2 regions of the Paenibacillus sp. J31R120 genome follow, and region 2 is predicted to be linked to the other one. Evidence: riboswitches for the same ligand, from Rfam matches in the RefSeq annotation. Region 2 holds a riboswitch; the other holds the start of a gene.
What was found. Region 2 has a riboswitch for cobalamin ahead of AC0YNW_RS04620 (ABC transporter substrate-binding protein). Riboswitches for the same ligand answer to the same signal wherever they lie in the genome.
Positions count from the first base shown of each region.

Region 1 (16,383 bases), on a different contig from region 2:
TTCATAGAACGTCACCTTCTGAGACGGATAGATGACGCCATCGTCAGGCAATACCTCCAGCTTCTTCTCATTGAACAGCTTCATGTTGTTCAGAATCGTCTTGGCCGTAACGGATAAGGTAATCGACATCTCCTTATCCTTGTTAATCGTGACATCCTGCCACTCCACCGGCTTCGGCTTGCCAGACGGTACCGGATCAGTCAGATAGCGGTCCTTGCCTTCATTAGCAGGCTTAGGTGAAATGGTCGGCTTCGGCTTCGCGGATGGCTTGGGCGTCGCGCTCGGCAGAAGCGATGGTGTGGGCGTCACTTCTGGCTTAGGTGTGCGCTCCGGGCTGCCTGATGCCGGCTGCTCCGACGAAGCAGCGGAAGAAGGAGCGTCCGATTGGAGCTCCTCCTCCTTCCGCCCTCCGCTGTCTGTCTCCTCACCAGGAGCCTCAGTGGCATCATCCGGTTGTAGCGATGGCTCCTCCTCCAACACGCCTGCCCCGTCTAGATCTCCGGGAGCGGCAGCTTCCGCAGAAGGCAGCGCGTCAGGCTCGCCCTCATCGATGACATGCGCAGCCTGTTCAGGCGTCAGCGGAACAACCTCATGCCTCGGCCCCAGGAAAAAGGCGATAACGAGCGCCAGTACTATACAGATCCCGAATAAAAGCTTTTTATTGCTCATCCACTTTTTCATTTCACATCAGTCAGGTCATACAAGCGGTTTTTCTCTTGAAGCAGCCGGTCATAGGCCACGAGCGCATACATTGCCTGATCGGTCGCCATCGGGTCTACGTCGCCAGGCGCAGCCCCGCCATTGCCCTCATTGCCAGCTTTGATATGATAGAAGCCTCCGCCCGGAGCTGCATAGCCTATCAGCGCATCAATGGCAGATCGGCCATTCTTCACAAATCTCGGATCAAGATGGGCATCGATGCCGAGAGCGGACAGCGCCACAATTACTTGTGCCGTGCTTTCCGAATTAACTGCTCCCCAGCTCTTGAATCCGCCATCCTCATGCTGCGCTTGCGACAGCCACTGTATGGCGCGGTCCACCGCCGCCTTCACTTCCGGCTTCGTCTTGTAATACGGAGTCAGCGATTGAATCGCCATTGCCGTAATATCCGGATCGGCTTGTGCCGGCTTCTCGCCAAGCGCCCAGCCGCCTCCCTTGATTTCTCTGCCCAGAATAAACTCGATCAGTCTATCTCTCGTTGTCTGTACTTCAACACCGTCCACTTGCGGAATCTCGTAAGCACGGCTATCGAGCGCAATAAGAGCAAAGATAGGCCCGTTAATGCCCTGTACGGTCAAAGCGTTGAAGTCCGCCAGCGGCTTCAGCAGGTCATAGCCCGCAGCCTTCGTCACATCTTTTCCAATGGAGCCCAGAGCAAGAATGACTCTATCGTACTCCGTATACTTCACCGTATGAAGCACGCCATCCTTCGCTTTCAGCGTATTGGTCAAGTTCGCATAATACGTCTCATAATAAGCATCCGGCACTTGCACGCCTGAGCGCGCAAGTCCGAAGACCGTCCATTCTCCCCCGATCGACGCCACGACCGGATTCGTAATGGTCTTCTGCATATGAGCGGCCGTGTCCCCAATCAGCTTGCTTACCCGCTTCTGAATCGTATCTTCCGATTCTTCGCCAGGCTGCTCCTGCTCCGGATAATGGTAAGCTCTCATCGCCACCACAATGGCCATTTCTCTTGTTACTTTATCCCTCGGGCTGAACTTGCCGTTGCTTCCGGTCATCAGGCCGGAAGCTTGGGCCGCTTGAACCGCAGTCCGCGCCCATTCCGAGATGTCGCTCGCATCCGCTGGCTGAGCCTGTCCTTTTGACTCTCCCAGCTCCAAGGCACGCACGATCATGACTGCCATCTCTTCACGGCTAATCGGCTTGTCCGGATGGAAGCTTCCCTCATAGCCCGTCACAATGCCTGCTTGATACGCGGCATGCACCGCTTCATAATACCAGTCGCCCGGCTTCACATCGGCAAAGGATGCGGCAGGCTTCGGAGCTTTTGCCAGCTTCAATACTTGCGTAATCATGGAAGCGAACTCCGCTCTCGTCACGGAAGACTTCGGATTAATCTTGCCGTCATAGCCCTTAACAAAGTCCTTCTGAACAGCCTCGGCAATAGATGAATATGCCCATTCCGAGATGAGCTTGCTGTCGCTGAACAGCTTGTCGAGATCAGGCTTCGCACCGCCCCCGTTGTTCTCGGACGGTGTGCCCGGCTCTGGTTTCTCTGGCGTTGTGCCCGGATCAGGATTATTCGGATTTTCCGGCGTCTCCCAATCCGTATCAGCGCCTACATCTCTGCCCAGATCCGTCGTATACCGCCACTTGACGATATCTCCGTCTTTCAAAATATAGCGGCTTGCCCCAAAGTTCGGGAATACGCCATTCACACTATACATCCAGCCGCTTTCGGCGCCATGATCGAACTCGCCGTCCCCGGCAATCGAGGCCACATACACACTCTCGTATTGGTCATACCAAGAATATTTGTAGGTAATGCCTGCTTTGTCCATAACGCGCTTCAATACATCCCATACGGTCTCGCCTTGCTCGAATTCAACCTTCACCGGCGAGATAACAAATCCTTTATTAATGGTCAGCTTGTCAATCGACAGCGTTGCCTTCTTCAACTGCGGGGTGCCACCGTCGCCCGGAGACGCAACAACCGATGTGCTATAAGCTGCGAAATCGGTAAAATGGTTCGTTCTTACGATGAGGTCATTGCCCTTATCGAACGCATACTCCGCTTTGCCGCTTTGCTCCCCCAATTCCTCGCTCTCAAACTTGGCGATCGCGTGAATCTCTCCGTCAGCGATATAGGCGGCATCCTTGCCTTTCATTCCGGCAAAGGTAAGCGTAACATATTGATCGAACGTTACCCCGGAAGTCCCGCCCATTGTGAACAGAGCAGCTACCTCCGATAGCTTCTTGCCGGACGGCACAAGCGTATTCAGCTGTTCCTTCAAGGTGGCTCCGCCCGTATTCTGGAACGTCATAAGCTCCAACGATTGCGAAGGATCGCCGGTGGACATCTTCATCCCGGCCGGGAATTGCGCGGTCATCTTGCCCTTTGTGACCGTAAGCTTTGGCAGCAGCCTGCCGTTTGGCAGCGCGGCCCATACTTTGGATGTCTTCTCTGCCGGAATCGTGATCGTAATCTCTTTGCCTGCATCCGAAGGCTTGACGACAACCTTGTATTCCGATGTATCATTCGGAATCGCAATCTCTGGCTGCACATCACCCTCAGGCAGCGTAACCAGGTTAAGCTCCGGCTCTTCAAAGCGAAGCTTGCCCAGCTTGTACCAAGTGGACTCTCCGTTCACCACATCCGCAACTGCAACTGCCGATTGCTTCGTTGCCATGCCGATGGAACCGGTTTGTTCCAGCTGCCAAGTGAATGAACCGTCATCAAGCTGATGCTTCAGCAGCGCGTCAATTGGCGTCTTGCCATCAATAGCCCAATAGCCTGCACGGTCAGTCAAGTCCTCCCCGACTGCGACCAAGCCTTGAATGGCACAGGCAATGCTGTTCGAGTTCTCGGTATCCCACATGCTGGTGCCGGCGAAGCCGCCGCCTTCCTTCTGCATGCTCTTCAAATATTGCTTGGCCTTCTCAATGCTTTGTTCGATGGCTTCGCCTTCGAATCGGGATAACACAAGGAGCGCCCAGCCTGTGTAGTCGATCTGGCTGAAGGAGCCGAAGCTGCCATTGTCCTTCTGTTGCTTAAGCAGCGACTCAAGCGCCTTGTTGCGATTCTCTTCATTCCAAGAGCCAACATCAACGCCGAGATCGGCTCCGATCTCCAGCGCAACCATAGCCCATACTTGTTTGCCCAGATTGGAGAAGGCGCCTGTCTCCTTGTTCTGTTGGCTTGCCAGCTCGGCGAACAGGTTCCGCTTGGTATCGAATGCTTCCGCCGGATTCTGTCCGACGCCAAGCAAGCCGTATATATAGTAGATATGGCTGTTGTCCGCGGCATCCGGCTTGATGCCCGGATCCTTGGTGCGCCAGTCATAGTTCGGCCATGGCGTAATCGCGGCATGATTTCGTGCCTCAGCTACGGCTACGAATGCTTCCCAATCCCAGCTCGGCTCTGCCGGAAGATGGCTGTTATAGTAGTCCGCAATCTTGAGCAAAGCTTCTTCCGGTGTCGGATCAGGTTCCGGCTCGAAGGTTAGCTCGCCCAGCTTGTACCAGGAGGACTGGCCATTCACGACGTCCAGTACCGCAACGGCGGCTTGCTTGGTTGCCATGCCGATCGATCCCGGCTTAATGAGTTGCCAAGTGAAAGAACCGTCATCTAGCTGATGTCTCAGCAGCGCATCCATTGGCGTCTTGCCGTCAAAGGCCCAATAGCCCGTCCGATCGGTCAGATCCTCGCCAACCGCAACCAGACCCTGTATAGCACAGGCGATGCTGTTCGAATTCTCGGATTCATATTTGCTGGCGCCGTTAAAGCCGCCGCCCTCTTTTTGCATGCTCTTCAAATATTGCTTGGCTTTCTCAATGCTTTGGCTAACCGCTTCGCCATCGTATCGGGACAAGACGATTAGCGCCCAGCCCGTGTAGTCGATCTGACTGAAGGAGCCGAAGCTGCCGTTTTCCTTTTGCTGCGACAACAGAAATTGCAGCGCAAGTCTGCGGCTCTCTTCGTTCCACGTACCGACATCCACGCCTAGATCGCGCCCAACTTCGAGTGCAACCATCGCCCAAATCTGCTTGCCGAGGTTACCGAAGTTGCCAGTCTCCTTATTTAGCTGGCTCGCCAGCTCGGCAAACAGGTTCCGGTGCGTATCGAATGCATCAGCCGGGTTCTGTCCGACACTTAACAGACCGTAAATATAATAGATATGGCTGTTATCGCCTGTATTCGGCTTAAAGCCAGGGTCCTTCTTACGCCACTCATAATTCGGCCATGCTGGTAAATCAACATGCTCCGAGGCTGCTCTTAACGCCACGAAAGCTTCCCAATCCCCAGCAGGAGAGCTTGGCATTTTCCCTGCATAATAAGCAGCAACCTTCTCCATGGCATCCGTATAGGAGGCTATGGCATCATCCTCTGCAGCCAAAGCGGCTGCTACTTCTTCTTCATTACCTGGCTCATCCGGTTCGGCAGCTGACTCATTCGACTCCCCTTCTGCCTCTTCTACAGGCGCGCCCGGTTCATCGCCAGTCCCCGTATCATCGGCGACAGCTTCTTCAAGCTGCAGGACCGGCATGCCGGCTTCGTCCGCCGCCCATGCATAGGCAGGGCTGAGAACGGAGACCAGCATCATCAAGCTGAGAATTAGTGCGGCAAATTTGACTTTCACTCGATTGTAGAACATGATGCATTCACTCCTCCATAAAGTTGGGCATAACAAAAAACACCTCCCTTCAGTCAGAAGAAAGATGTTGTACGAAACAAAATAACATTTAATAGACAGAAGGGCCGAACTAAGCCTCTTCCATTAAATGACGCCAATACCTCCCTTCCCATCCGCGTGGGATTCCATAGAGCATTCTTGTGGCAGGTTTCCTGGCTTCGCTTCATCGCCGGACGATCTCCTTCCCGTCTTGTGACAGTGGATCATGATCGCAGGCTCTGCGTTACAGTGGCGGGACCGCGTTCGATTCTAACGAACTTCCCTTTTAACTTCTGATAGGATGCAACTCCATCTCAAAAGCACCATAAAAATCTTATTCAGTTGGCTACATGCTACTACACGCAACCTTTGATGGCAATAAAAATCTATGATCATACACGAAATCGTGCCAACTTTCAGCTCGCTTTCACGCAATGCTAGCTTTATAGACTCCAGTATCGGTAGCCTTGCAGCTCAAATTTCGTTCTATTGTAAATCCCCTTCACATCGCATAGCAGCTTCTTCTGGCTGTCCCCGAACAGCTTGTCGAAGTCCGCAACGTCCATATCCGCGATCATCTGGTGCGGCGTTGCCACAAGCACAGCATTCAGATGATGAAGAGCGGATAAATCGGACAGCTCTATGCCGTATTGCTCATACGCCAGCCGGCTGTCGACAAGCGGATCGACAATAATGGGATAAATCCCGTATTGCTGCAGCTCATCCACAATATCAGACACTTGCGTATGACGGATATCCGGGTCATTCTCTATCGTAGAAAATCCGATAATGCCTACTCTTGCAAAACGAATATCCATTCGGAGTCCCGTCAGCTGCTTAATGAATTGCTGGGCAATGTATCTGCCCATGCCATCATTAATATGCCGGCCAGCCCGCAGGAGAGGAAATGAATAACCGGCCGCCTCGGCGTGTCGCAGCAGATCGCAGGCATCGGCGGCTTCGCTCTGTGCGACAGACAATCCGGGACGGATGGGAAGCTCCTCTTCATATACGCCCGCCGCCTCCAGCGCCGCTTTCGTATCCACTCCCAGCCGATTGCACAGCATGGACAGCTCGTTCATAAAAGCCAAGTGAAGATCACTTCGGGCTTTCCCGATGGCTTGCGCCGATTCGGCCGCTTTCATGCTTCCTGCGCGGAATACGCCTCCATCTGCAATGATACTGTATACGCTGGCTACGATATCCAGCGTATCGTCATCCATGCCGGAGACGATCTTCTTCACTGTCCTGCGGGATGGCTCTGTGGATTCGTCTCCTCTACCGCTTCCCGGCGAGCATCCTACCTTGAAATCCTCGCCGGACAACAGGCCGGACACTTCCTCCAGCACGGGGATGCAAGCCTCTTCGATCATGCCCGGATAGAGGGTCGATTCATAGACGACGACTGCTCCAATCTTCATCCGTCTGGCAACGGTCTGGCTCGCTTCAAGCACAAGCGACAAATCCGGGGCAAGACCCCGCCCGGCAGACGCCGGAACCGCTATAATATAGAATTCCGCGTCCTCCAATCTGGACTCGTCCGATGTGAATTCCACTTGGCTGTCCCGAATAGCCTGAAAACCAACATCGCCTGTCGTATCAACCCCCTGGCGATAACGCTCAATTCGATCTGCATGGGCATCATAGCCGATGACCGGCACATGCTTCGAGAAGGCCAGCGCCAGCGGCAAGCCGGCATGGCCGAGACCGATGATTGCAATAGCGGTCTCCCGATTGACTAATCGCGTATACATCATCCGCTTCATCCCCATTTCTCATTCATCCTGCCTCTATGTCTTGCCGATCGTCGTCCGTAGCGCGTTATTCAGCCATTCCTCCATCGCGGATGCCTGCATCGGCTTGCTATAATAGTAGCCTTGCATCACATGACAGCCTAATTCCCGGAGCAGCGCCATCTGCTGCGGGTCCTCGATGCCTTCGGCCACAACTTCGACATTCAGGCTTTCCGCCATAAGCACGATGGCTTGAATCATTGTCTGCTTGACAGGCTTGTCCATATCGCTTGTGAACAGGCGGTCCAGCTTCAGCGAGTCGATCGGAATCCGGTCCAGCAAGCCAAGCGCGGAATAGCCGCTTCCGAAGTCATCCATTGCGATTCGAATCCCAAGCTCCCGGATTCCTGTCAATTGCTTCATAATATCGTTCACATCGTGCAGCACGACAGATTCCGTAATCTCCAGCTCCAGCCGGTCCGGCGGCAGCCCTGTCTGCTTCAGCACGGCCTTGATTGTCTCCAGCAATCTGTCATTGCGGAACAGGCTGAGAGATACATTGACAGCTACCGGCTGGTCAATGCCCTTGTCCATCCATTCCTTGCACTGGGAGCACGCCGCTTCCAGCGTCCATTCCGTTAGCGGCATAATGAGCCCATTCTCCTCTGCAACCGGAATGAACTCATCCGGATGTACGACGCCGAGCCTGCTATGATTCCACCGAATGAATGACTCAAAGCCGGACAAGCTGTTCGTCTGTACGTTCCACTTCGGCTGATACACCAAAAAAAATTGCTTCTGCTCGAAGGCCCGGCGCAAATCCTTCTCCAGCTCCAGCCTTCGAACCTGCGCATGGCCAATCTGCTCATTGTAGAAGCAATATTGATTTTTCCCGAGCGCCTTCGCCCGGTACATGGCGGTATCGGCTGCCTTCAGCAGCGTAAGACGATTTTGATCCTGAACGGGACCTACACTGATTCCAATACTGCATGTTACATAGAGTTCATTATGCTCAATGAGGAAAGGCTTCTTCATATGATGAAAGATATCTATGGCAAGCCGCTCTGCGCCTTCCTTGTCCCCGGCCTGCATCACCACGAGAAATTCATCTCCCCCGATTCTGAATACATGCTGGCGAGGGCCGTCAATAAAGGCGCTGAGACGGCTTCCGACCTCCTTAACGAGCTGATCGCCGATATGGTGGCCTAGCGTATCGTTTACGGCTTTGAAATGATCCAGATCCAAAAACAAGACGCCCGCAATGCCATTTACTTCATAACGATCGAAGAAACGAGTCATCGCATGGCGATTAGGCAGATCGGTAATGCTGTCCCGGTAAGCCAGCTTCTCCAATTCCTGCCGAAACGCGGCGTTTGTTCTCTTTTGCAACATGATGTAGATCAACGCGCTTAGTAATAAAAGATAAAGAACAACAATAGTGACCAGTCCTTGTATGTAAATGATGAGTTGGATAGAATGCTGATTCAAGCATAACAAACATATCTAGACAATTTCTCAACAAGATGTCTAATGCGAACAAAACATGCTGAATAATGGAGAACGGACGAATATAATAGCAACAGCAGAAAAGGAGATTCATAAGAAATGTCGAAAGACGTGTTATGATGACGACAAAAAAACGGCTGCTCCTAACTTTCTTATTCGTTATTGCACTTACAGCCATACGCTTGCTATGGTACAGCCCTGAGCTGTTCCACCATCAACCTAAAGCCGAGAGCGGCCAACTGGACTTGCGTGATTGGCAGCCTTCCTCCAAACGTGTGGTCCCTTTGAATGGAGAATGGGAATTCTACCCGATGAATCTGCGGGAAAAAGATTTTCCGAAAATGGACTCCGCTTCCTACATTCAGGTTCCGGGAGACTGGACAGACGCATTTTCAACAGACGGCGATACTTCGTATTGGTACGGCACCTACCGGCTGCGCATATGGCTGCCAGAGAATGAGCAACAAGCCTACAGTATTCGAACGGGCAAATTAAGATTCGCTTCTGCCCTATACGCCAATGGGACATTGATCGAGAAATTCGGCAATCCATCCGAGTCGCCGGAACAATTCGCAGGCAAAAGCCTCCCGGCTACTCTTGATTTACCGGCAGGAACCAAGGTCATCGATCTGGTTATCCAGATGTCCAGCCATGTGCCGAAAAGCGGCATCACGACGGCGCTCTGGTTCGGGACGCAGGACGCCATCCTGCTCAAAAGCAATCTATCTATCGCCATGCAGCTTGTCTTATGCGTGGTCATTCTGCTGCACGGTTTATACGCCATCATTTTATTTTTCATAGGGCCATCCCATAAAATGCTGCTCTATTTCTTCCTGCTTGTATTGTCGGCAACCCTCAGCGTGCTTGTCGACGATGACCGGCTATTGTTCCACTGGGTGACCATTCCGTTCGAGCTTGGGATCAGAAGCGTATTCCTGACTTACATGGGGATTGCAGCAGTCGTGCCTCCGCTAATCAAGCAGCTTTTTCCGCAAAACGGCAAAAGACGCTCGCTGGCTTGGTTCCAGTTATTATGCGCGGTACTTTTTCTATTCATTATTTTTGCTCCGTCCCAGTTGCTGCTGCAATTCTCTGACCTGTTGTTCGGCCTGTTGCTGTTGTCCTGTCTCGTATCACTTTGGACGCTCAAGAAGGCTATTCTATACGATCCGGATACGTTGTTTCTCGTGCTTGCCACCTCAGCTATCATCTTAAACGTCTCATGGGCATCAATAGCCAACGAGACACTCATCTCGCAGCCGGTCTATTATCCTATCGACCTGATTGTCGCTTTCCTATGCTTTGCTGCCTTCTGGTTCAAGCGATTTATGCGCACAAGCGAACAAAGCAGACAACTGGCGGCCAAGCTTCAGCAAGATGACAAGCGCAAGGATCAATTTCTGGCCAGCACCTCCCATGAGCTTCGCAATCCGCTTCATGGCATCATCAATATCGCTCAGTCGATGCAAGAAGATAGAGAGCATCCCCCAGGTGAGAGAAACGCCAAAAACCTGGAGTTACTTGTGAGCATCGGCAAACGCATGTCCTATCTGCTGAACGATATGATGGATGCTAGCAGGCTGAAGGAGAATCATATTACGCTGCATACTGCGCCTCTTGATGTGCGGGCCGTTACAATGGGTGTGCTGGAGATGGTGCGGTTGATGACAGAAGGCAAGCCCATCCGCTTCAGAACGATCTTCCCGGACTCGCTGCCGCGCGTCATGGCGGACGAGAACCGTCTGGTCCAAGTGCTGCTGAATCTGCTTCACAATGCCATTAAATACACAGACAGTGGCGAAATTGTAGTGAGTGCGTCCGTTCAGGATCAGATGGTATGCGTACACGTCTCAGATACGGGAGTCGGCATAACCGACGACGATTTGCTCCGTATCTTCCAGCCCTACGAACAGGGGCAATCCAGTCTGGATCGGGCAGCTGGCGGATTCGGCCTCGGACTGAACATCTCGAAGCAGCTTGTCGAGCTGCATGGAGGCAGCATAGAGGCCAGTTCTATTCCTGGGCAGGGATCAACATTCAGCTTCACCCTTCCGAAGTCGGATGTCCCGCCGCTGCCAGCCTCTGCATCTGAACAGGAGCCGCCTCTTCTACCACCGGAAAAACAGCCGGAAGACCATGATGCCACTTATCGCATCATTGAGGCCGCTGAAGCCCGCCATACGGAGAAAGCTAATCGCCCCGTCGTGCTGGCCGTCGATGATGATGCTCTAAATCTTCATATTGTGGAAAATGTGCTTGGCCAGGAGCATTATCGCATCGTAAAAGCGTCCAGTGCCTCAGAAGCGCTTCTCCTGTTAGAGAAACAGCCTGCGGATTTGGTTATCGCGGACGTTATGATGCCTTATATGTCCGGTTATGAGCTGACTCGCATGATACGCAGTCGCTTCTCCATGGTCGAGCTGCCTATCCTGCTGCTCACCGCGCGAAGCAGCCCAGAGGATATCTATACCGGCTTTCACGCGGGAGCCAATGATTATGTGACAAAGCCGGTAGACAGCCTGGAGCTGAGAAGCCGGGTGCGCGCGCTGACGGATATGAAGCAGTCGATGGCTGAGCGGCTGCGCATGGAAGCGGCGTGGCTGCAGGCACAGATTAAGCCGCATTTTCTGTTCAATACGCTGAATTCGCTGGCCGCGCTTGGCACCTTCGATCCCGCCAAAATGCAGCAATTGCTGGACGCATTCAGCCGTTACTTGCGCATCAGCTATGACTTCCATAACTCCGACCGATTCGTGCAGCTTGACCGTGAGCTGGAGCTTGTCCGGGCTTATCTGTATATTGAGCAGGAACGATTCGGGGAGAGATTGAATATCGAATGGGATATCGGGACCGACACTGGCATGATGGTGCCGCCTCTGTCTATTCAGCCGCTTGTGGAGAATGCAGTCAACCATGGCATTCTGAGGAAGGCCAGCGGAGGAACCGTCACGATACAGACGGAGGAACAAGCTGGCGGAATACGGGTTGCGGTTCGTGACGACGGCGCGGGCATGAGCCCTGGCAAAGTCAAGCGGCTGCTGGACGAATCCGTACCGGCTGACGGTATAGGATTTCGCAATACCGACCGTCGACTAAAGCAGGTGTACGGCCGAGGATTAACGATCACGAGCAGGCCCGGCGAGGGAACCGAGGTCAGTTTTCATATTCCGGCAAAAAGGGAATGAACGGTTCATCCGCTCATTCCCTGTTCTGTTCGAGCCACTGGTTATACCATTCCGCAATATAGGGGCTGGGCTGCTCATTCAACTGCACTTGCAAGGTATATTCCAATACGCGGTATTGTCGATTAACCGCTGCATGATTGCGCTGAGATGCGTACAGCCTCATCAGGCCGAAGTGCGCTTCTTCCGCTACAGGCTGGCGAAGCCCGATCTCCAGATAGCGCAGGATGGCTTGATCTGTCTGGCCGCATGCCTCATGCCATTCAGCAATGCGCAGGGATGCCCTCAGCCAGAGCTGCCGCAGTCGCTCGCGCTCCGATTCCGCCCACCAGTAATCATACTCTTGCAGATAATCGCCGGCGTACAATTCCATGGCCATCACATAGCGGTCAATCGTATCCGCAGTCAGCGGCTGATCAAGGGACACCGCGCTCTCCCATTCCTCCACGTCAAACCGCACATCCACAACGTCCAGCCGGTAGCCGTCCGTCGCATTCATCAGCTCAAAGTGGCGCCCGAGGCCCGACAATCCCTTCCGGACATGATACACAGTTGTATATAATTGCGCATATACCTTCTCGGACTCCTCTGCGTCCGGCCATAGCAAATCGATCAGAGTCGACTTGCGTACGAGCTCCTTCCGGTGAAGGAGCAAATACAGAAAAAGCTCCTGAGCTTTGGCCGTTCGCCAATGCATGAGCTCATACGGATGCGAGCCTGCCCCAATCTCCGCTTGGCGGAACAGCTTGATGCGAATGGAAGATGCTTGCCGCTTCTCGTCACCGACGGACTCGCGACGCTCCTTCAGCCGCTTAATGGTCTTGAGCAGCCGCTCCTTCAATACGGGCTTGACGATGTAGTCCAGCGCGTCAAGCTCGAAGGCCCTCACAGCGTAATCGTCGTAAGCCGTGACGAACACAATGCTCAGGTACGACTTCTTCTCGAGCAACTGCTCCGCCAGCTCCAAGCCGCTAATTTCGGGCAAATGAATATCCAAAAAAACGATGTCTACATCGCTTTGAATGATTTGTTCCTTCCCCTCAAGAGGATCGATATGTTGGCCAATGATCTCAATCTCCGGCAAATCGGCAAGTTGATAAGCCATATAATCTAGTGCAAGCCGCTCGTCATCGATCAGGATTACTCTCATACGCTACCGCCTTACTCTGTATTTGCTCCCATCTATTAGGACTATCTATTCATTTCCTTGTAAGTTGACAAGAAGATTATACCATCTATACTTCTGCTTTATCATCTTGATTCCACATCTCTCTTGAATGATGCTTCCAGACATGATAATTTAATGTTCGACAACTTCCGCAGGATCATTACAAAAAAGGCGGTGACGATATGAGAGCCCTAATAGTAGACGATGAGCGGCTGGCTCTCCAGCGCATGGAATGGCTCATCAAGCAGCATGCAGGCGGCGAACTGGAGTGGTCGGGGGCCTTCCTTGATCCCTATGACGCGCTGGAAGCGGCGCGAGCAGAGCATCCGGATATTGCATTCCTCGATATTGAGCTTCCCGAGATGAACGGTTTTGAATTGGCAGAACAGCTGCTGCTCATCCGTCCCAAAATCCGCATCGTATTTGTAACAGCCTATCAGGATTACGCCATAAAGGCTTTTGATATTAACGCGCTCGATTATTTGCTGAAGCCCGTAGCTGCCGACCGCCTGTCGCTTACGATGCAGCGAGCCCGGGAAACGATCGTTCCCTCGGAATCGGAGGCTGCCGTTAAGGAACCGGCAACACTATGTTGCTTTTCCTCGCTCTATTACAGGGACGGCCCCGGACAAGCCCGCTCCTTCACCTGGAAGACGCTGAAGGCGGAGGAGCTGTTCGCTTACCTGATCCACCGTCGCGGGCTCACAGTCAACAAGCAGGAGCTGCTAGACTTGTTATGGCCGGATTACGATGCCAAGAAAGCGACCGCCCAGCTTCATACCGCAATCTATCAGATACGCAAGGTGATTGAATCGGCCAATCTGGATGTGGGGATTATCTACAAAGACGGAGGCTACCGGCTGACAATGGGTTCCCTTGCCGTAGATACCGAGCTCTGGGAATCCCATGTCCGCAGTCTGCCTCCTCTGACAGCCGATACGCTTGAGCTGCATCTGGGCGTATGCAGAGAACACAGCAGCGACTATCTGGCCGATCACCGCTACAGCTGGGCCGAATGGGAACGGGATCGTATCCGTCTTGTCTGGCTGCGACAAGCAAAGCCGATAGCGGACTGGTATTACCAAAACGGCCAATATGGCGATGCCGCCACAATCTATCAGCATATACTGGATCGGGCTCCCGACATGGAAGACGGTTACTTCGGCTTAATGAAAACAAACGCTGTACTCAACTATTCCAGCGAAGTGATGAAGCTCTATCATACCGTCGTAAGCAGGCTGCAAGAGGCGTTCAACGTTGCCCCAAGCAGGGAGCTGATGGAGTGGTATGCCGATTGGAAGCGGCATGCCGCTTCCGGCGATTGACTCCGCTTGCAACCAAGCTTTTATAACGCGCAGCAGAGCCTTCAGCTCTTTGCCTCCAGCCTTTTTACAGGCTCGGGGGCTTTTTTGGCGTTCGGCTACATTCAGAAAATATTTAGTGGTATGCGGTATATTGGTTGATGTTCTGACAATCTTCGACTACCATCGTCAGACCAACCAGAAATGAGTGTCGAACAATAGAATATTTTGGAGGTGTAGCTTACAGGCATGAGGTTACGAAGCAAGGCATTAAAATGTATGGCCGCAGCGATCCTGCTGTTCCAGGTCATACTTCCTACCTCCTTTGCCGACAGCGATCCGATCGTTGTCGATCCGCCAGAGGAGATCGTAGAGGCGGTAGATCCGGCAGAGGAAGCAGCTTCTGAAGAAGCGGCTTCTGAGGATCATGCGGTGATGCTCGCGGCGGCAGCAGCCAGCGTCATCACGGACAACCTGATTACCGCGATTGAGATGAGGGACGAGAAAGGCGACCGTATTCAGGATATTCGGCCCGATCAAGGCTCGCGCGTGGAGATCGAGTTTCTCTGGTCGCTGCCAGCCGGACACGGCTACGGGGCCGGATCAACCTATACGTTCCAGCTCCCGGACAAATTCAGGACCGATCGGGTGCTGAACGGAGATCTGGATGGCGAGATCGGCACATACGAGGTCACACCGGGCGGTCAGGTGACATTCACCTTCAATCAGGAGATTGAAGATAACCTGCAGTTGGACGGCAACTTCTTCGTATGGAGACAATTCGAGGCCGGCAAATTCTCGGGCGGAACCAAGCAGGATATCGTCTATGACTTTGCGGGAATTACGATCCCCGTCCACTTCAAGAGCAGAGGCGGCAGCGAGATCGACAAGACGGGCAATGCCAACAAAGGCATGAACCCGAATCGTATCGAATGGACGGTAGAGTTCAACAAGGGCGAGAAGTCGATTCAGAATGCCATCTTCAAGGACAAGCTCCCAACTGGGCTTGCACTGGATACAGTGGATGTCTACCTGCTTGAGGTTCAGCTTGACGGAACTACCCGCAAGGGAGCCCAGCTGACCGCAAGCACCGACTACCAGCTTAAACCCGTTGCTGACGGCTTCGAGCTGGAGATGGGCGACATTACCGACGCTTATCGCGTCGAATATGCAACCCATATTACAGGCACGGTCGATACCACCTATCGCAATGAGGCGACAGTGAGAGGCTCGAACCTGCCCACTCCGCAATCCGATGATGCCAGCATACAGGCTCGCTACAGCAAGCCAATCGAGAAGCTGGCGAATTACGACCGGTTAACACAGTCGGTCAAGTGGACGGTTCGCTACAACTACAATGAACAATCCATTGCTCAGGCAGATGCCTGGATCAAGGATACGTTCGATACGGCCAATCATACGCTCGATACGGGATCGTTCACCGTGTACAAAATGACCATCGCCGATAACGGCAGCGCATCGCGCACAGGCGCTGCGCTTACTGAAGGCACTGAGTATACGGTAACGCCGGATGCCGGCGGCTTTACGCTGAGCCTCGCCAATGGCATTGATTCGGCCTATGAGATCAGCTATACGACCAAGTCGATCAACCGGATCTATGACGATACGAAATCGATGACTAATGATGTCGAGATGATCGGCGGCAAAACAGACTCGGAATCTGTATCGTTCAGACAAGTGATCTTCTCCAAAGGCGTTAAAGCTGTCGACTACAAAAACAAAACGATCGAATGGCAGTTGACGCTAAACGAAGACTTGAAGACCATGGATGCTGTAGTGATCAAGGACAAATTCGCCAACCAAGGATTGACGTTCCTGGCGAACAGCATTGCAATCAGCGGATTGACGAAAGGAACGGATTACACGGTATCCCCGGATCCATCGGATGCTGAAGGCATTGTTATTGATTTTACGAACAGCCTAACAGGCAAACATGTCATTACGTACAAGACGGCGTTCGATCCGACGTACTATACGCCGGCGCAAATTAAAAGCGCCAACTATCACAATAACGCTTCGCTTGAGTGGGAAGAGTCCGGCGTCAAGCAGACAGCCATTGTGAAAGGCGCAAGCGTTGATCCGGACAACTATACCAAAAATAATGGCCGCAAGTGG
Region 1 is NZ_JBWDNN010000004.1:321,030-337,412, reverse strand. Features, by position in the region: gene AC0YNW_RS16990 (DUF4430 domain-containing protein) at 1-669, opposite strand, end outside; gene AC0YNW_RS16985 (S-layer homology domain-containing protein) at 678-5,339, opposite strand; cobalamin riboswitch at 5,504-5,700, opposite strand; gene AC0YNW_RS16980 (nucleotide sugar dehydrogenase) at 5,801-7,129, opposite strand; gene AC0YNW_RS16975 (putative bifunctional diguanylate cyclase/phosphodiesterase) at 7,148-8,482, opposite strand; gene AC0YNW_RS16970 (ATP-binding protein) at 8,713-11,781, shown strand; gene AC0YNW_RS16965 (response regulator) at 11,795-12,928, opposite strand; gene AC0YNW_RS16960 (response regulator) at 13,129-14,271, shown strand; gene AC0YNW_RS16955 (SpaA isopeptide-forming pilin-related protein) at 14,497-16,383, shown strand, end outside.
Region 1: another riboswitch for cobalamin. It lies ahead of AC0YNW_RS16985 (S-layer homology domain-containing protein); the one in region 2 lies ahead of AC0YNW_RS04620 (ABC transporter substrate-binding protein).

Region 2 (16,383 bases):
GTCTCATAGACCGCTTCGCCGATCGCACAGCCGATTGTCGTAGCCGCTCCGGCATAGGCATGAACGGCATCCCCCCACTCCGCAGACTGGCTTGCACCGATTGCAATGGCATCCGTAGTCGTCCCGGTCGCAGACTGCCCGTTAGCCGCTTCCCGAATATCCAGCCGCTGCAGCGCCGCTGTCTTCGCTTCCGTGGCTGTAATGACCGCGTTCACCATGGCGGATTCCGTCATTCTGGCATCAAGCAACAGGATCGTGTTAATCGTCCCCGGCGCATAGGCGGAATACGTCTCCCGCTTCAGCCCTGCCCGAGCCGCATTGCGAGTCCCTACGGTCGTTATGCACAGCAATCGGAACCGGTCTCCTGTCATCTCCGTCACGGAAGCATGAGTCAGCTTGGCCGCTGTCAGGAAGCCTACCGTCGAATCCGGGTGCAACCCCCAATCCCCGCATCTGTGCTTAAAATCGGAGACGGGATCGTCGCAGCGGTAGTCCAGCGGTACCTTCCAATTGACAAAACCGTCTGCCATAGAGAATCCGCCAGGCCAGATTGCACTGCTTAACGTATAGCAGGCATGAGGAAGCCTCACTTCAATCCTGTCTTCCTTAAGTTCTGCCGCCAAGCCGTTCCAGCAGCGGGAGGCATACCGGGTATCATTACGAAAGGGCTGCGTCATCCGGCTTCTCCTCCCTTAACCCCGCAATAGCGTAAATGCGGGGAAGATCCAAGTAAGCCCTAGCCGTATCCGCCAGCCGGTCGAAAGCCGCTTCGCGCCTCTCGCGGAACCGAACGACTTCTGGCATAGCGGCCCAGCCCTTATCTGCTCTCGCTTCGTTCAGCCATGCTCTCCGGAAGCTGTCATTATGAAGAATGCCGTGCATGAATGTGCCCCAGACTTTGCCGTCCTGCGTGGATATGCCCTCCGGCCGGAAGGCTTCGCCGACAGTAGAGGCTTGTCCATCGTGTTTTTCATGGATGAGGAATGGCCTCAGCAGATCCGGGCTGCCTGGAATCATTTGACCCATATGAATCTCATAACCGTCGATCGGACAGCTCTCGCCGCTTCCTCCCAGCCGCGCAGTCCCCTCCACTCGCACGGTTGTTTTGATGGGCTGAAATTCAATATTGAACGGAAACAGCCCGAGTCCCGGGCATTCCGACTGCTTTGACTCTACGCCATGCGGGTCTAGCAGTCGCTCTCCCAGCATTTCGTAGCCGCCGCATATGGCGGCGACCCTTCCACCGTTTCGAATATGATCCAAGACAAGCTCAGCAAGCCCTTGCTCCCGCAGCCAAGCCAGATCGGCAATCGTATTTTTGCTGCCGGGCAACAGGACCAGATCAGGCGCCCCCCAATCATGAGCGTGCTCGACGAAACGCACGTCTGTGTCCGGTTCCGCAAAAAGCGGATCGACATCGGTAAAGTTGGATATACGGGGAAGCTTTATTACGATGATATCCAGCCTCTCCGCCCCGCCTTGCAGGTCGGTGTTTGATGTCAAAGTAGCCGGACGACGTTGAGCCGCAGCCCTAGTACCGCTGAGCGACAGCGAATCCTCGTCCTCCAGCTCCAGTCCCGGCAAATACGGGAGGACGCCAAGCACAGGCTTGCCCGTCCTCTCCTCCAGCCAATCCAGACCCGGCTGCAGCAACGCGACATCCCCGCGGAATTTGTTAATGACAAATCCGCATACACGATCCCGCTCGTGAGGCTCCAGCAGCTCCAGAGTCCCGACAATCGATGCAAATACGCCGCCGCGATCAATATCCGCTGCGAGCACGACAGGCGCATCAGCCCATGCCGCCATGTTCATATTGACGATATCCCGGTCCTTCAGATTAATTTCCGCCGGGCTGCCCGCGCCCTCCAGCACCACAATATCGTATGACTCTCGCAGTATGCGCAGCGATTCCCGGGCAATCCCTCCCGCTATAGGAAGATAGCGTTCGCGATATTCCCGGGCCTCATAATCTCTGAGAGGCTTGCCATGAACGACCACCTGTGACGACATCTCGCCTGTAGGTTTGAGCAGAATAGGGTTCATATCTGTCGTCGCGGCAATGCCGCAAGCATCGGCTTGCATGCCTTGAGCGCGTCCAATCTCTTTGCCGTCCCAAGTGACATAGGAGTTAAGGGACATATTTTGCGATTTGAACGGAGCCGTCCGATAGCCGTCTTGGGTGAAGATCCTGCATAAGGCGGCCGTAATCAGGCTCTTGCCGACATCGGAGGCCGTTCCTTGGATCATCAGTGTTTTGCCCATCACCGTTTTACGATCCGTAATCATACTGTGCTCTGGCCCAGCTTCATTCCCCTTCATAAGCTATTTGCCCTCCTGTTCCGACATCGACATGCTAGTACTCAGTTCGTCAACCAACCGCGCGTTCTGCTCGCGCAGCTTCACCGCAATGCGAATATATCTCCCATCCAATCCCGGAAAGTGCGAGCCGTCACGGATGAGCACGCCTTTTGCCCCCATTGCGCGTTGAAGCTCTGCCGAACTCAGGCCGCAGCCATCCGGCAATCGCAGCAGCAGATAGTTCGTCTCGCCCGGATACACGCGGAATCCAAGCGCTTCAAGCTCACGGGACAGCCAAGGTCTCTCCTCCTGCAGCCAGCGCAAGGAAGCTTGGGCGAACGCCTCATCGCCGAGTACAGCCTCACCGATCGATTGGGCAAGCGAATTGACACTCCAAGGCACTTGCAATCTGCTCAGCTCAGCAAGCGAGTCCGGATGTCCGATGATATAGCCGAGCCGGATGCCCGGAATCGAATAAAACTTCGTCATGGAACGGACGACGTACAGATTGCGGTTTTGCGCCGCCTCCCGGACCAGGCTATAGCGCTCTTCCTCCGGCACAAAATCCATAAAAGCTTCATCCACCACAACCGTGGCGCCGCTATCCAACAGCTCGTATACCCGAGCAGGCTCGATGAGCGCGCCCGTCGGATTATTCGGAGAACCCACCATATACAGCTTCGCATTGGAGCGCTTCAGCGACTCCTCTACCCATCGCTTATTCAATCGAAATTGCTCTGTCTCATAGAGCGGCCCTTCGTACAGCGCTGCTCCCGTCTTGCGGATCGCATCTCCATATTCCGAAAAACACGGAACGGCGACCGCAGCCGCTTCAGGGCGGGTCGCTCTCACAACAAGATCGATCAGTTCGGCGGCTCCGTTGCCGATCAAGATGGCACCCTCTTCAATTGCGTGTCTTTGCGACAGCATGGTACAGAGCCTTCTTGCGACAGGGTCCGGGTATCTGTCGATTAAAGCTGCATACTGCGCCAATACTTCGCGGACCGCATCAGGAGGGCCTAGCGGGTTCATGTTGGAGCTGTAATCCAGGAACGAGGAGGAAGGCAGCCCGAAGCATTCCTCCGCCGTTCTCAGATCCCCGCCATGTCCATAACGTTCAAGCATAGCTTCTCTCTCCTTCTGCCTGTTTGGTAGCAACCATCCATTTCTGCTTGATTCGATATGTAATAAACCTCACTGTTGTTCACAAAAGGCCGGATGACCTGCCTGGCTTCAGCTCGGCTAATAAGCCCAAATAACGACTGCCGCCAGCATGGCAAGCTCTACTGCCTCATTCAACGCACCGTATGTATCCCCCGTCAAACCGCCAAGCTTCCGATTAAGCCAGACGGACATCACTCCGCCTGTAATGAGAGTTATGATGCAGCCGGCTCCAGCAATGAGCATGGCTTCAATTAAATTAATGTTATTAATCATTAATAAAGTAAATGAAATGACAAAAGCCAATACGACTGCAATCAGCGCATAGCCCAGCTTAACGCCGTGGAATAACCGTCCGATCCCTTCGTTCGGCCGTGCAGGCTTCCATCCAGCAATGGCGACGCCCATCCAAGCGCGGCTCCATACCGCACTCATGACAAGAATCGTCGGAATCGCTACATGACCGCTATACTCGCCTCCCATTAACCAGGCGATTAACGAAGCCTTTAAGAGCAGCAAAAGAACAGCCGCAATGACGCCCATGGCGCCAACCCGGCTGTCCTTCATAATCTCAAGCATCCTCTCTCTCGACCGATGGCTGAGCACTCCGTCAGCCGTATCCATCCAGCCGTCCAGATGCAGCCCTCCGCTTAAGCCAATCCAGATCGCAAGCAGTACAATAGCGGACGTCCAAGGAGGAAGCACATGCGGCAGCGCCCAAGACGCAGCAGCCAGACATAAGCCGATAGCGGCCCCGGCTAATGGGAAATAAGCGATGCTTCTCGTCAAAACCGGACGTTCGAACGGCACTTCGACCGGAACCGGAATTCTGGTCAAAAATTGAAAGGCGGCCACAACCGCTTGCCTATGCAGTTTTACAAGAGACATAGCCATGCCACTCCCATTCCCGCCAGCGCCAATACGCTGACTGCATATAAGATATGTATCGAAGCCCGTATATCCCGCGGCTCCAGCTCACGCGTTTTCCAGCCCATGCGCGCTCTCTCGCTCGCTACGCCAAAGTACCGGTTGACCCCGCCGAGCTGAATGCCGATCGCTCCCGCTACCGCGGATTCCGGTATCCCGCTATTGGGGCTGGGATGTAGGGAGGCGAACGCTCGAATCGACCGCCAGCTGTGGCCTGGCTTCATCCCCGGCAGCAAGGCAGCTGCCACAACCATGAGGATGCCGGTCAGCCGAGCCGGGATATAATTCAGCACATCATCAAGCCGGGCAGAGCATCGGCCAAAGTAGATATACGTTTCGTTACGGTACCCGACCATAGAATCGAGCGTATTGACAGACCGGTACAGCATTGCAAGCGGAGCGCCTCCGATCAGCGCGAACAGCAGCGGAGACAGGAAGGCGTCTACCGTATTCTCAGCTACTGTCTCGATCGTCGCTCTGGCTGCCTCCGGTTCGCTTAAGCCATCGGTATCCCTGCCCACAATATAGCCGACGTAACGGCGCGCCTCTTCCAGATTGCCCCCTGTCAACGGCATATACACCAGCATCGCCGCATCCTTCAGTCCTTTGACTGCCAGCGTTGTCGAAATGAACCACGCGGACACCGCATACCCCAACCATGTATGGACGGCATCCGCAGTCCATACGATCAGCGTCATGACTCCCCAGCTGACTATGATCGTAATTAGCGTAAGAAGGCATCCGCGAAGCTTGGCCGCAAATGGCGATGCAGACATATCCTTCGGATACAACAGGCGTTCCAACCCTTTGATGAGCCGTCCAATCCAAATGACGGGATGAGTAGGCCACTTGGGGTCGCCTATTATCCAATCGATGACAACGGCTGCCATTGCAAGCAGCAGCAGCTCTTGCACACTATAGAAGATCACAGCTCGTCCCACCGGAATGCGATTGCCTTCAGCTCGACGGGAATACCCGCCGTAACCAGAAAGACGCGGTCGCATATCTCAGCCAGCCGCTGGTTCAGCCTGCCCGCCTCATCGCGGAATCGGCGGCCTAGCGAATATTCCGGCACGATCCCGTCTCCCACCTCATTCGTTACAAGCAGAAGCGGATACGGATAGCTTCGAACAGCTTCGATAAATGCGTCCGTCTGACGGGCGAGCCGGTCAGCTCCATCCTGTTCTTCCTCCGAATGCAGCAGCCAGTTGGTGAGCCAAAGGGTCATACAGTCAAGAAGCACGGGAGGTGCCGTCCACGGCTTGCCTTCAGCTGCGGCCTCACGGCTTTCATCCGCAAAGTCCAAGGCAAGCTTGCGAAGCAAGGCTGCGGCCTCCAGCGGCTCCTCCTTCGTCTCCCAACGGAAGCCAGAAGCTTCGCGATCCCGCATATGCAGGCGAATACGTTCCTTCATCTCCTCATCGTAAGGCTGGCAAGTGGCAATATAGACGCCATGGGTTCCAAGCCTGGCTGCGTATTGTTCCGCGAAGCGGCTTTTGCCGCTGCGCGCGCCGCCTGTAATCAGTATAGCCATGAGCCTTCCTCCCGGTTATGACTTCGATATTCCCGCACTGTCAAAGGTCGCCATCTCCTGCATTAGAAGAAGCGAAGCATCCAGCAGATGGAAGCCGAGTACCGCTCCCGTGCCTTCGCCCAGCCTCATCTCCAGATGAATGAGCGGAGACAAGCCGATCGCCTCCATAAGCCTGGAATGGCCCAGCTCATGCGACAAGTGGGAAGCCAGCATATACGGAACCGTGCGCGGCGACAGCCTGGAAGCGACAAGCGCCGCCGTCGTGGAGATATAGCCGTCTATCACGACCGGACAACGATTCGCTGCCGATCCGATTATAACGCCGACAAGACCGGCAATTTCCGCGCCGCCTACCTTGGCGAGAACATCTAGCGGATCGCCGGGATTCGGCTGATTCAGCTCGATTGCGCGCTTAACCACTTCAACCTTATGGGCGAGCACACCGTCATTAATGCCAGTGCCGCGGCCAACGGTCAGCTCGGGTGAAAGGTCCGCAAGGACAGATGTGATAGCAGCGCTCGCTGTCGTATTGCCGATGCCCATCTCCCCTGTTGCAAACAATCGCGTTCCCTTCGCGATTTGCGCCTGGGTGACAGCAATGCCGGTCATAATGGCTTCAACGGCTTCCGACCGGTTCATCGCGGCTTCCTTCGCCATATTCCGGGTACCCCATACGACTTTGCGGCTTTCGAGATTATCATGCTTGAGCTCGGCTGCGACACCGATATCCACGCATACCACCTCTGCCCCTGCCTGGCGCGCCAGAACATTGACAGCAGCGCCGCCACTCAAGAAATTATGAACCATCTGCGGCGTAACCGCTTGCGGGAAAGCGCTGACGCCCTCCACGCATACGCCATGATCAGCGGCCATCACTATGACCGCCCGCTTGGACAAATCCGGCCATAGCTCGCCTGTCGCTCCTGCGAGCTGAGCCGCAATCGCCTCCAGCTTGCCAAGGCTGCCCGGCGGCTTCGTCAATTGATCGGAATGAAGCTCCGCCCGGCGGGCCGCTTCTTCATCGAAAGCCGGAATCGCGCTCAGGACTGCAAAGAGACGCTCCTCAAGTTCGGTATTGTTCATGCTTATGACTTCCCCCTCAACTGGCTGATCTATTTCCGTTTGCCGTTTTCGCTAGACTAAGCTAACTCCCGCATCGACGACAATGCTCGCTTACTTATGTGTGTTGCCTCCAAATCTGAACAGCTTCGATTGATTTACATGGATTCGTATCAGCTAAGCCTGACTAACGTATCTGGCACAGCTTTACTCTGATCCCGGCTGCAATATTAATTGCGGCACTCCCGTTGCGGGATGCTTGATGAGGGTCGTTTTCGCTCCATACAGCCGTTCAATCACGACTGGCTGCAGCACCTCTTCAGGCGTTCCCTCCGCCGTAATCCGTCCCTTGTGCAAGGCGATGAGCTTATCGCAATATAAGGAGGCCAGATTCAAGTCATGCAATACGGCGATAACAAGAAGGCCTTTACGCTTCTGCCATGCCTTCACTGTGTCCAGCAGCTCGATCTGATAGCCGATATCGAGATAGGTAGTCGGCTCATCCAGGAGCAGGATCTCCGGCTGCTGGGCCATCAGCTTCGCCAACGCCACACGCTGGCGTTCTCCGCCGCTTAGCTGATGCAGCTTGCGGCTTTGAAGGTCGACTAACCCCATTGCATGGAGCGCCCCGTCTATAATAGACTCGGGATCCTCCGGCTCTCCGCCAAGCCAGTTCTGGTGGGGGAATCTCCCCATAGCCACCACTTCGCGTACCGTAAATCCAACTGGCGGCAACCCGCCTTGCTGCAAGACAGCAAGCCTTCGGGCCAGTGTCTTCCCCGGCATATCGGATAGCGGAATGCCGTCAAGCGTGACCGTCCCCGAGCATGGCGCATCTGAGCCGGACAAGATATGGAGCAGTGTCGATTTGCCAACGCCATTGGGACCAATAATGCCATAGATGCGATTTCGTTCGAACGTAGCCGATATCGCCTCCAGCACAGACGCTCCTTGTATAAGAGCACCGACTTGCTTGGCAACCAGACTCAAGATTTAGCCCCTCCTTCCACCTTCATCCTGCGGTGCAGCAAATAGGCGAAGAACGGAGCGCCGATTAGCGCCGTTACGACTCCAAGCGGCAATTCTTTGGGGCTGAGCACATTGCGTGCCAGCGTATCCGCCCATAACATAAAGATCCCGCCCCCGATGCCTGCAAGCGGAATAATAAGCCGATAATCCGGCCCTACAATCAGGCGAATGAGATGCGGCACCACGAGACCTACGAATCCGATGACACCGGACACCGACACAGCCGCAGCTGTAAGCAGCGTAGATATGATCATGACAATCAGCTTGGTCCGCTCCACCTTAACCCCCAGATGGGAGGCATGCCTCTCGCCAAGCGTGAACAGATTCAAGGATGGGCTGAAGTACAGCAGAATAGGCAGCGCGATGACCAGGAATGGAATCATCATATATACATGCTCCCAGCTTCTATGAGCCAGCGAGCCCATAATCCAGAACAGGATCTGGTTGACGACTCCTTGCGACATCGATACCATAAGCGATACGAACGCCCCGAGGAACGATTGAATAATGACGCCTGACAAAATAATCGTCTCGATCTGCATGACGCCCCTGCTGCGTGATAGCCAGATCACCGCAAGCAAGGTTAGAATCCCCGTAGCGAACGCGACCACCGGTATCGTCCAGAGGCCAAGCGCAAGCTGCATGCCTGTCAAAATAATAAACGCAGCCCCGACAGAGCTGCCCGATGCAACGCCAAGCGTATAGGGATCGGCTAGCGGATTGCGGAGCACTCCTTGAAATCCTGCTCCCGCCAGCGCAAGACAAGCGCCAACCAACACATCCAGCCAAATCCGCGAAAGCCGCACCTGCGTCACGATCGCAATTTCCCCGCTTGTCCATTTGTCGGCGGGATCAGGCATTCCCGGAAGCTGGTGAATCAATATGCCCCATACATCCACAAAGGACAATCCTGCGGAGCCGATAGACAGGCTAGCTATCATAGAAACAGCAAGAAGGAGCAAAGCTGCTCCTCCATACGTTATTCCTTTTATTCGCAACATTTATTTGACAAGCTCAGGATGGATCGCTTTCGCAAGCTCAAGCAGTCCGTCCGCCAGTCGAGGACCAACGCGCACAAGCGGATCGTTGGTTACGGCGAACATTTGATTGTTCTTCACCGCATCGATAGCATCCCAGCCGGGACGCGACTCGATTCCTGCGACGATGGAGCTCTTCTCCTCTCCGAAATCAGGGTAAATAATCAGCTGCGGATTTTGCGTTATGACTTCTTCGCCATTAACTTCGAACCAGCCAGGCTGAGCCGCAGAGATGTTAATGCCGCCAGCCAGCGTCAGAAGCTCGTCCAAAAACTCTCCCGAGCCAACTGTCCAGCCAGGCGAAAACTCCAGGTAAACCTTTTTCTTCTCTGCGTCTTTAACCGCCGTCGTCACTTGCTCTTTCACTTCGCGCATATGATCCGCAACTTCTGCGGCTCCAGCTTGCATATTCATAATTTTACCGATTTCCTCTACTTTGGCAACTACTTCATCGTAGGTTTTCGGATTTGTTGCGTAGACATTCAGTCCAAGCTCGCGCAGCTTCGCAATGGCATCGACATTCATGGAAGACGAAGCCAGGATCAGATCGGGATTAAGCGCAGTAACAGCCTCGATATTCGTTGTCATATCGCCGACCTTGGCGATGGTAGATGCTTCCTCCGGATAGTTGCTCCACTGGTCGACACCTACCACCTGAGCGCCTGCACCGATAGCGAATATCGTTTCGGTTTCGCTAGGCACCAGTGTTACGATAGCGCTTGGCGCTTTTTCGAACGTAAGGGCTGTGCCTGTTGCGTCGGTTACCTCATATGGATAGGTCGTCTGACTGGCTTCCTCCGATGGCTCCGGCGTTGCTTCCGGGCTTGGGGATGCCGATGCGCCCTGTTCGGTCTGGTTATTGCTGTTGGCTGCGCCCTTGTCTGTATCTGTGGTCGCACCGCATGCCGCCAGAACTACCATCATCATAATGAGCAGCAGGCTTACGGCTGTTTTCATTTTTGTCCAAGATATTACCTTCATTTTCTCATTCACTCCTGTATCAGATCGTCAATTTTATTGCAGAATTGCTTCTGCATCTTGCATTTGGACACAAAAAAAAGCATCCCCGGCCCCTGTGCCGGAAACGCCCGTGTCAATCGCCGCGATACGCGCAGCGAAACATGCCTCTCCAACACCTCCCTAAGTCCACGTAGGTAACAGCGTTCATACAAAAAGGCAGGTCTCCTGGCTCGGATTGTCGCACACCGCGTCTTCCCGAGCTGATCGCTCAGTGACGTACTACGGCTGCGTTGGCACACATGAATCGCAGATTCGTGTTCATGCCCTCCTTACAGTGGCGGGTCCGCGCCGGAATTGCACCGGCTTCCCTATTAAGCTTTTGCGACACGCAGGCGAACATCAAGCTTGTCCGCTGTGGTTGACATGCTGCGCCTCGCAAAGCACCTCATTGCTTTCAACTATTAAAATATCAGTAGTTACTATACACTTCCCGCCCGCAATTGTCCATCCATTTGCGCGATCACACTGACGTTCGGCCAAGCTCAGCAAGGCATAAACCGCTCATCTTCCGACATAGGTAATGTATAACGGGCAGCCAACGATCTAGTGTTCGAACCTCCTTATGCGACCATATGTTCATTGGGCAACTTCGGATTACTTGTTCTACAGATGTATGATTGCTCATCGTATAAGGAGGCATTAAGATGACCAAAGCTGTAAACTCGTCGGATCACACATCCCCTTCCAGCCGCAGAAGCTGGATTTCTTGGACATTATTTTTCGCGACAGGGATAGCCGTCGCTGCAATGATCGTGCTCATGCTTAGGCCTCAGTCTATCTCTGCGGATGCCGCCATTACTGTACACAGCTATAACGGCGGACAGCTGGAATGGAATATTGTCGATTATCCCGCCACCGTCCTCGCCAACAACACCTTTCAGTTAAAACTAAGCGATGCTTCGGGTAACCCGCTACAGGGAGCGCAGCTCGATATCAAGCTGGAGATGATTAGCATGGTCTGCGGTGATTTCGATTTCTCCTTAACCGAGACGGCGCCAGGCGTATACTCTGGCGAAGGGGTGCCGTTAATGCCTGGTCTATGGAAAGCTTCGCTGACCATCGACGGCGACCGAGACGCCATCGTAACCCGAACGCTAAAAGCGGTCTATTGAAGCTTGCCATTTTAGGAGTTTTCGGCGAATTGGTGTGCCACGCAACCTTATTTCACCATTTTCACTTGTTATGAGCAATTAAAAATGTCACACAACACTATTTTACCAGTGTCGCCGTTTCCGCACGATTAAGCGTGTCACACAACACTATCTCACCAGCCGAGCCTATCATGAACTACCATAGCCACGGCGATACGGACGGGATGATTCCATTCGCGGCAAGTCCTCTTAGAATCGAGATCAGGCCGACGGCGACGGCTGTCACGACGCCGGCTCGACGCATGAAACGCCGCCAACGTTTGTTGGCGAACGCAGCGATTGAAGCGGCGAACACAAGGGCAGGCATAGTCGCAAGGCCAAACAAAGCCATCACGACCGCCCCCTCCGCCAATGAGCCGGTAGCCGCAGCATTCATGCTCATCGCATAGGTCAAGCCGCATGGCAGGAAGCCGAATGCAAAGCCCGTTGCCAGCAAGTGAGCCGTCTCTTTGCGCTCGGAGACACGTACGCCGGAAGCTAGCTCCTGATGAAGCCTCCCTGACAAGCGGTTCAGGAACGGGATCTGCACTTTCCGCCATAGCCATAGCAGGACGAAGCAGCCGCCAATAATGGAAGCAAGCCCTCTGATCCCCGCGAATTTGCCGGCGACATCGACAAACGAGCCAACCGCCCCCATAGCAGCCCCTAGCAACGAATAGGAAACGATCCGACCCACGTTATAGAGCAGCATCGATCGTCTGGCAGATGCAGCCGATTGCAGCGACACGGCCGATACGATGCCGCCGCACATACCGATACAATGAGGAGCGCTGAACAATCCCGTCAACATAATGAGGCCAATTCCGTTCAGGCTGAGCGACATTAGCGGTTCCTCTCCGCAGACCGTTCCATGCGAGGGCCTAGCCGCAGCGCATTGGCAACGACCGATACAGAGCTGAGCGCCATCGCTGTACCCGCCATCCACGGCTCCAAATAGCCGATAGCCGCAAAGGGAATAATGACGGCATTATAGCAGAGCGCAAATACGAGATTTTGCCGGATATTCCTTATCGTCAGTCGGCTAAGGCGGATCGCCTCCGTAATCGCCTGCAGCCTGGAGAAGATAAGCGTGATATGCCCCGCATTAAGGGCGCCGTAAGTGCCGTTTCCCATCGCAATGCCCACATCGGCTGCAGCCAGCGCAGGCGCATCGTTCCAGCCGTCGCCTGCCATCGCGACCCGCTTGCCTCCCCGCTTCAACCGCTCGACAAGCGCCAGCTTGCTCTCTGGCAGCATGGAAGCATGGACCTCTTTAACGCCCAGCGCTTTGGCGACGGCATTCGCGGGAGCTGCATGGTCGCCTGTTGCGACGATCGGCTGGACGCCCAAGCGCTTAAGCTCTCTTGCCATCTGAGCGGCGTCGCTCTTGAGCCGATCTCTGAATCCCATTACGCCTGAACAAGCCCCTCCTTCCATAACGTAAACGACTGTCTCTCCATGCGCCTCCCGCTCCGATGCCTGCCGCCTTGCTTCTGGCGATATTTCAAGTCCAAGACTCCCGACATATCTAGCATTGCCGATCACCGTATGTACACCGCGTATCCATCCCTGTGCGCCTCCTCCCGCCGCATAAGCGATTCGCTCCGCATCAGGCGTAACAAGCCCAATTCTTCCCGCTTCATCCCGGATGGCGTCCGCTAACGGATGCGAAGATTCTGACTCCAGCGCAACCGCCAATCGAAGAAGAGATGAACGGCCAAGCCCGATCGGACCGACAAAGCTGACCTTTGGCTTACCTTCGGTCAGCGTGCCTGTTTTGTCCAGCACAAGCGTACGAATCGAAGCCAACCGCTCCACCGCGCCCGCTTCCTTGGCAACAATGCCCCGCTTGGCGAGCCGCCCTGATGCAATAACTAGCGAGATCGGCGCGGCAAGACCAAGCGCGCACGGACAGGCCGCCAATAGGACAGCTATGGCGCATAACGCCGCTTTGCTCCAGTTGCCCGGCTCGATCGCAAGCCCCCATATGGCCAAGGTCAAGACCGCGGCGATCAGCATGGCGGGGACAAACCAGCTGGCGACGGCGTCTACTTGCGATTGCAGCGAAGACTTCGCCCGCTGGCCTTGATGAACAAGCTCCTGGATACGGCTAAGCAAGGTTTCGTGACCGGCCGCTCCCGTAACAACCGTCAGCTTGCCGGAACCATTGCGGGTCCCTGCCCACACGCCGTCTCCCGCTCGTTTGGCGACGGCAGCGCTCTCGCCCGACAGCAGCGATTCGTCCAGCGTCGACTCGCCATGCTGGATCATTCCATCTACAGGCACGAATTCCCCTTCACCCACATGGACGATATCCCCTTTGCGCACATATTCGGTTCGCAGAGAAGTGACCGTCCCGCCTCGCTCGACAAGCGCCGACTGCACCCGCAGCTCATCAAAGCCGATCGACTCCCGTTGAGCCTTTAATGAGGCGGACGTTTCAATATATTTACCCAGCAATATCGCCGTCATCACGACAGCGGACGTCTCGAAGTACAGAGGCGACCCATGCGTCCCGCCATCGAACAACCCGTCTCGAAAAACGACATAATGGCTATACAAATAGGCTGCCGTCGTCCCGATCACCACTAACACATCCATATTGGCGCTCCGCTGCCTGACCGCATAATAGGCGCCAAAGTAAAACGGCATCCCGATCACAAACTGAACAATCGTCGCAAGCAGGAGCTGCAGCCAAGGCAAAAACAGAATATCCGGCAGCAGCTCGGCAACCGGCTGCAACCCCGGCAGATGCGTCGCCATGTCGGCCATTAGCGGCAACGTTAGCAGGATCGCCGCAATAAGCCGAAGGCGAAGCCAGGTCCGCTCCCGGTGCAGCCCCTCGCTTGCGCTTTCGTTCAGCTTGGCGCTGAATCCGAGCTGACCCACCTTCTCCGCTAGCCGCTCCTTCGTGACTTGACCGCCGCTTACCTGCACCCACGCAGTACGCAGCGGAAAGCTCACCGCCACCTCCGTTACGCCTTCCATCCGGCTGAGTGTCTTCTCGATTCTGGCTGCACATGCCGCGCAGCTCATCCCCTGTATCGTAAAATCCAGCTCCTGGCTATATCCATTCCGATTACCCGTATCCATCATGGCCACTTAACCTCCAATCAGCGAAAAACCCCGAACGTCTGCGACGCCGGGGCCTGTACCGCCGCCTTACACTATATGAGCGCAAGACGGATTGCATGATTGGAATCTATAGATAGCGCTTCTTAATCCCGCTCGTAGATCGAACCGGAACGGCTTGCGAATAATTCGGTGTACACTTTCTCAGCATAAGCGTCCGTCATGCCGGCAATATAGTCAGCGACAACCCGCTCCCATGGCCATTCGCCCTTCTGGTTGTCATAGCTTTCCACCCAATCCGGCGGCAAGAGCAATCTGCCCGTATCGTATTGCTCCAGACTGTCCCATAGCCGGATAAGCATGTTTTCGCTGCGCTTCTGCAGCCGCTGCACCCGAAAATCTTTGATCAGCGTCACCCAAGCAAGCTTCTTCAAAATTTCCATCGTACGCAGCAGTTCCAAATCCTCGGCGCCTTCCTTGACGAACGTCACGCGTTTCCAGCCGGTCTTCGGGTCGTCGATAATACCGACGCCGCTCGCGAACTTGCTTACCCATCTGGCCTTCATCTCCCGGCGTGTGCGGGAAGTCTCTCGTCCGTACTGGACGAAGATTGATTTCCACTCGAGATAATAGCTCTCCAGCACCCGGCGCACCATCGCCTTCAGATTCGTGCTCTCCCACTGTACCGCCGCTATACTGGCAGGGTCATCCAGGATTTCCCGCACGACTCCTTCTACCAAATGATCATCCTCGACAAACTCCTCCGTCAGGAGGATCTTGCCAGCACGGATGCCGTCTTCGATATCATGGGTGGAATAGGCAATGTCATCACAAAGATCCATAAGCTGCGCCTCCAGCGTACTGCAGCCTGCCGGCATCCCCCATAGATCCCGCAAATATTCGATGCCCTTCCATTCCATCGGGTAGACGCCCTTCATCCGACCGGGCTCATCCATGTTATACGGATATTTGTTGATTGCCAGCAGGACGGCCGCCGTCAGATCCAATCCTCGTTCACTGCCAGCCCGCTTCTCCAGAAACATAAGGATGCGGAAGTTTTGCGCATTGCCCTCATATGGCACGCCATACCGGTCCCTCAAAATCCGATCCAGCACCTCCTCGCCCTTATGCCCGAACGGCGGATGCCCCAGATCATGCGCAAGCGCCGCACATTCCACAACCTCCGGTACGAGCTTCAATCCGGGATGCTCGTTATTCGCTAGAAACGGATACGTCTTGCCGAGTCTGCGGGCAACCTCTCTTGCTATCTGAGACACTTCGAGAGAATGGGTCAGCCTCGTCCGGTAATAATCCCCGGAGCCCGCGCCGAATACTTGCGACTTACCCTGCAGCCGCCGGAAAGCCGGCGATTGGATGAGCCTCGCGTAATCCTTTTCGTATTCGTCCCGATCCTCGCTCGATGGCGTATGATCTGGTTCGTGGAATCTAATTTTTCGTATATTCATAACAATCACCTATCCTGAAGTCGATTTGCGTGCGTACGAGCCTTGATGTCCTGTCTTGATCCCGCAGGATTTTAAGTCCCCCGCATTTGAAAAGAAAGCGGCGCGTACCGGAAGAAGTTCCGGCAACGCGACGCTTTTGGCACACCTTATAATGTTCCGAATGTCACGCCGAATTCCAGCAGCATTCTGCGATTGGCTGTACTGTGCCAGTCGCACTTGCAATGAAATTCTGCCTGCAGATCAAGCGGCAGCAGCTCTGGCTTCTGGCACCGGCTGCTTGCTCATCGGATCGCTGACGCTTACCCATATCATACCATAAACCTTAAGGCATGCATAAGCAGCAACTCGTGTATTCGCATTCTCCACCGGGATAGGCGGGACTTCAATAAGCGAAAGGGCCTATGCCGCTTGCGCCCAGGAATCGTCGAGTAAGGCAGTGATTGCATTGCCGACGTAACGATCTATGTCCTCACATAGGACAGACTGATCCGGCTGGATAATGCCGAGCCGGTTCAGTCCGAGAACCTGCCCTGTGGTGGATTACTTCCGCTTTATCATCTTCCATAGCTGTGCAGAGATCAGATTCGCGGTAGCTTCCTTCCGGTAAGCCGAACCTGCGAACAGATTCTCCGCCGCCATGTATTGTC
Region 2 is NZ_JBWDNN010000001.1:997,900-1,014,282, reverse strand. Features, by position in the region: gene AC0YNW_RS04665 (adenosylcobinamide amidohydrolase) at 1-677, opposite strand, end outside; gene AC0YNW_RS04660 (cobyric acid synthase) at 658-2,322, opposite strand; gene cobD (threonine-phosphate decarboxylase CobD) at 2,326-3,426, opposite strand; gene cobS (adenosylcobinamide-GDP ribazoletransferase) at 3,544-4,350, opposite strand; gene cbiB (adenosylcobinamide-phosphate synthase CbiB) at 4,338-5,318, opposite strand; gene AC0YNW_RS04640 (bifunctional adenosylcobinamide kinase/adenosylcobinamide-phosphate guanylyltransferase) at 5,315-5,923, opposite strand; gene cobT (nicotinate-nucleotide--dimethylbenzimidazole phosphoribosyltransferase) at 5,939-7,006, opposite strand; gene AC0YNW_RS04630 (ABC transporter ATP-binding protein) at 7,190-7,972, opposite strand; gene AC0YNW_RS04625 (FecCD family ABC transporter permease) at 7,969-9,012, opposite strand; gene AC0YNW_RS04620 (ABC transporter substrate-binding protein) at 9,013-10,029, opposite strand; cobalamin riboswitch at 10,207-10,424, opposite strand; gene AC0YNW_RS04615 (FixH family protein) at 10,713-11,180, shown strand; gene AC0YNW_RS04610 (sulfite exporter TauE/SafE family protein) at 11,356-12,042, opposite strand; gene AC0YNW_RS04605 (heavy metal translocating P-type ATPase) at 12,042-14,294, opposite strand; gene AC0YNW_RS04600 (deoxyguanosinetriphosphate triphosphohydrolase family protein) at 14,417-15,736, opposite strand; partial or broken gene AC0YNW_RS04595 (aromatic ring-hydroxylating dioxygenase subunit alpha) at 15,883-16,002, opposite strand; partial or broken gene AC0YNW_RS04590 (hypothetical protein) at 16,166-16,273, opposite strand; gene AC0YNW_RS04585 (FAD binding domain-containing protein) at 16,277-16,383, opposite strand, start outside.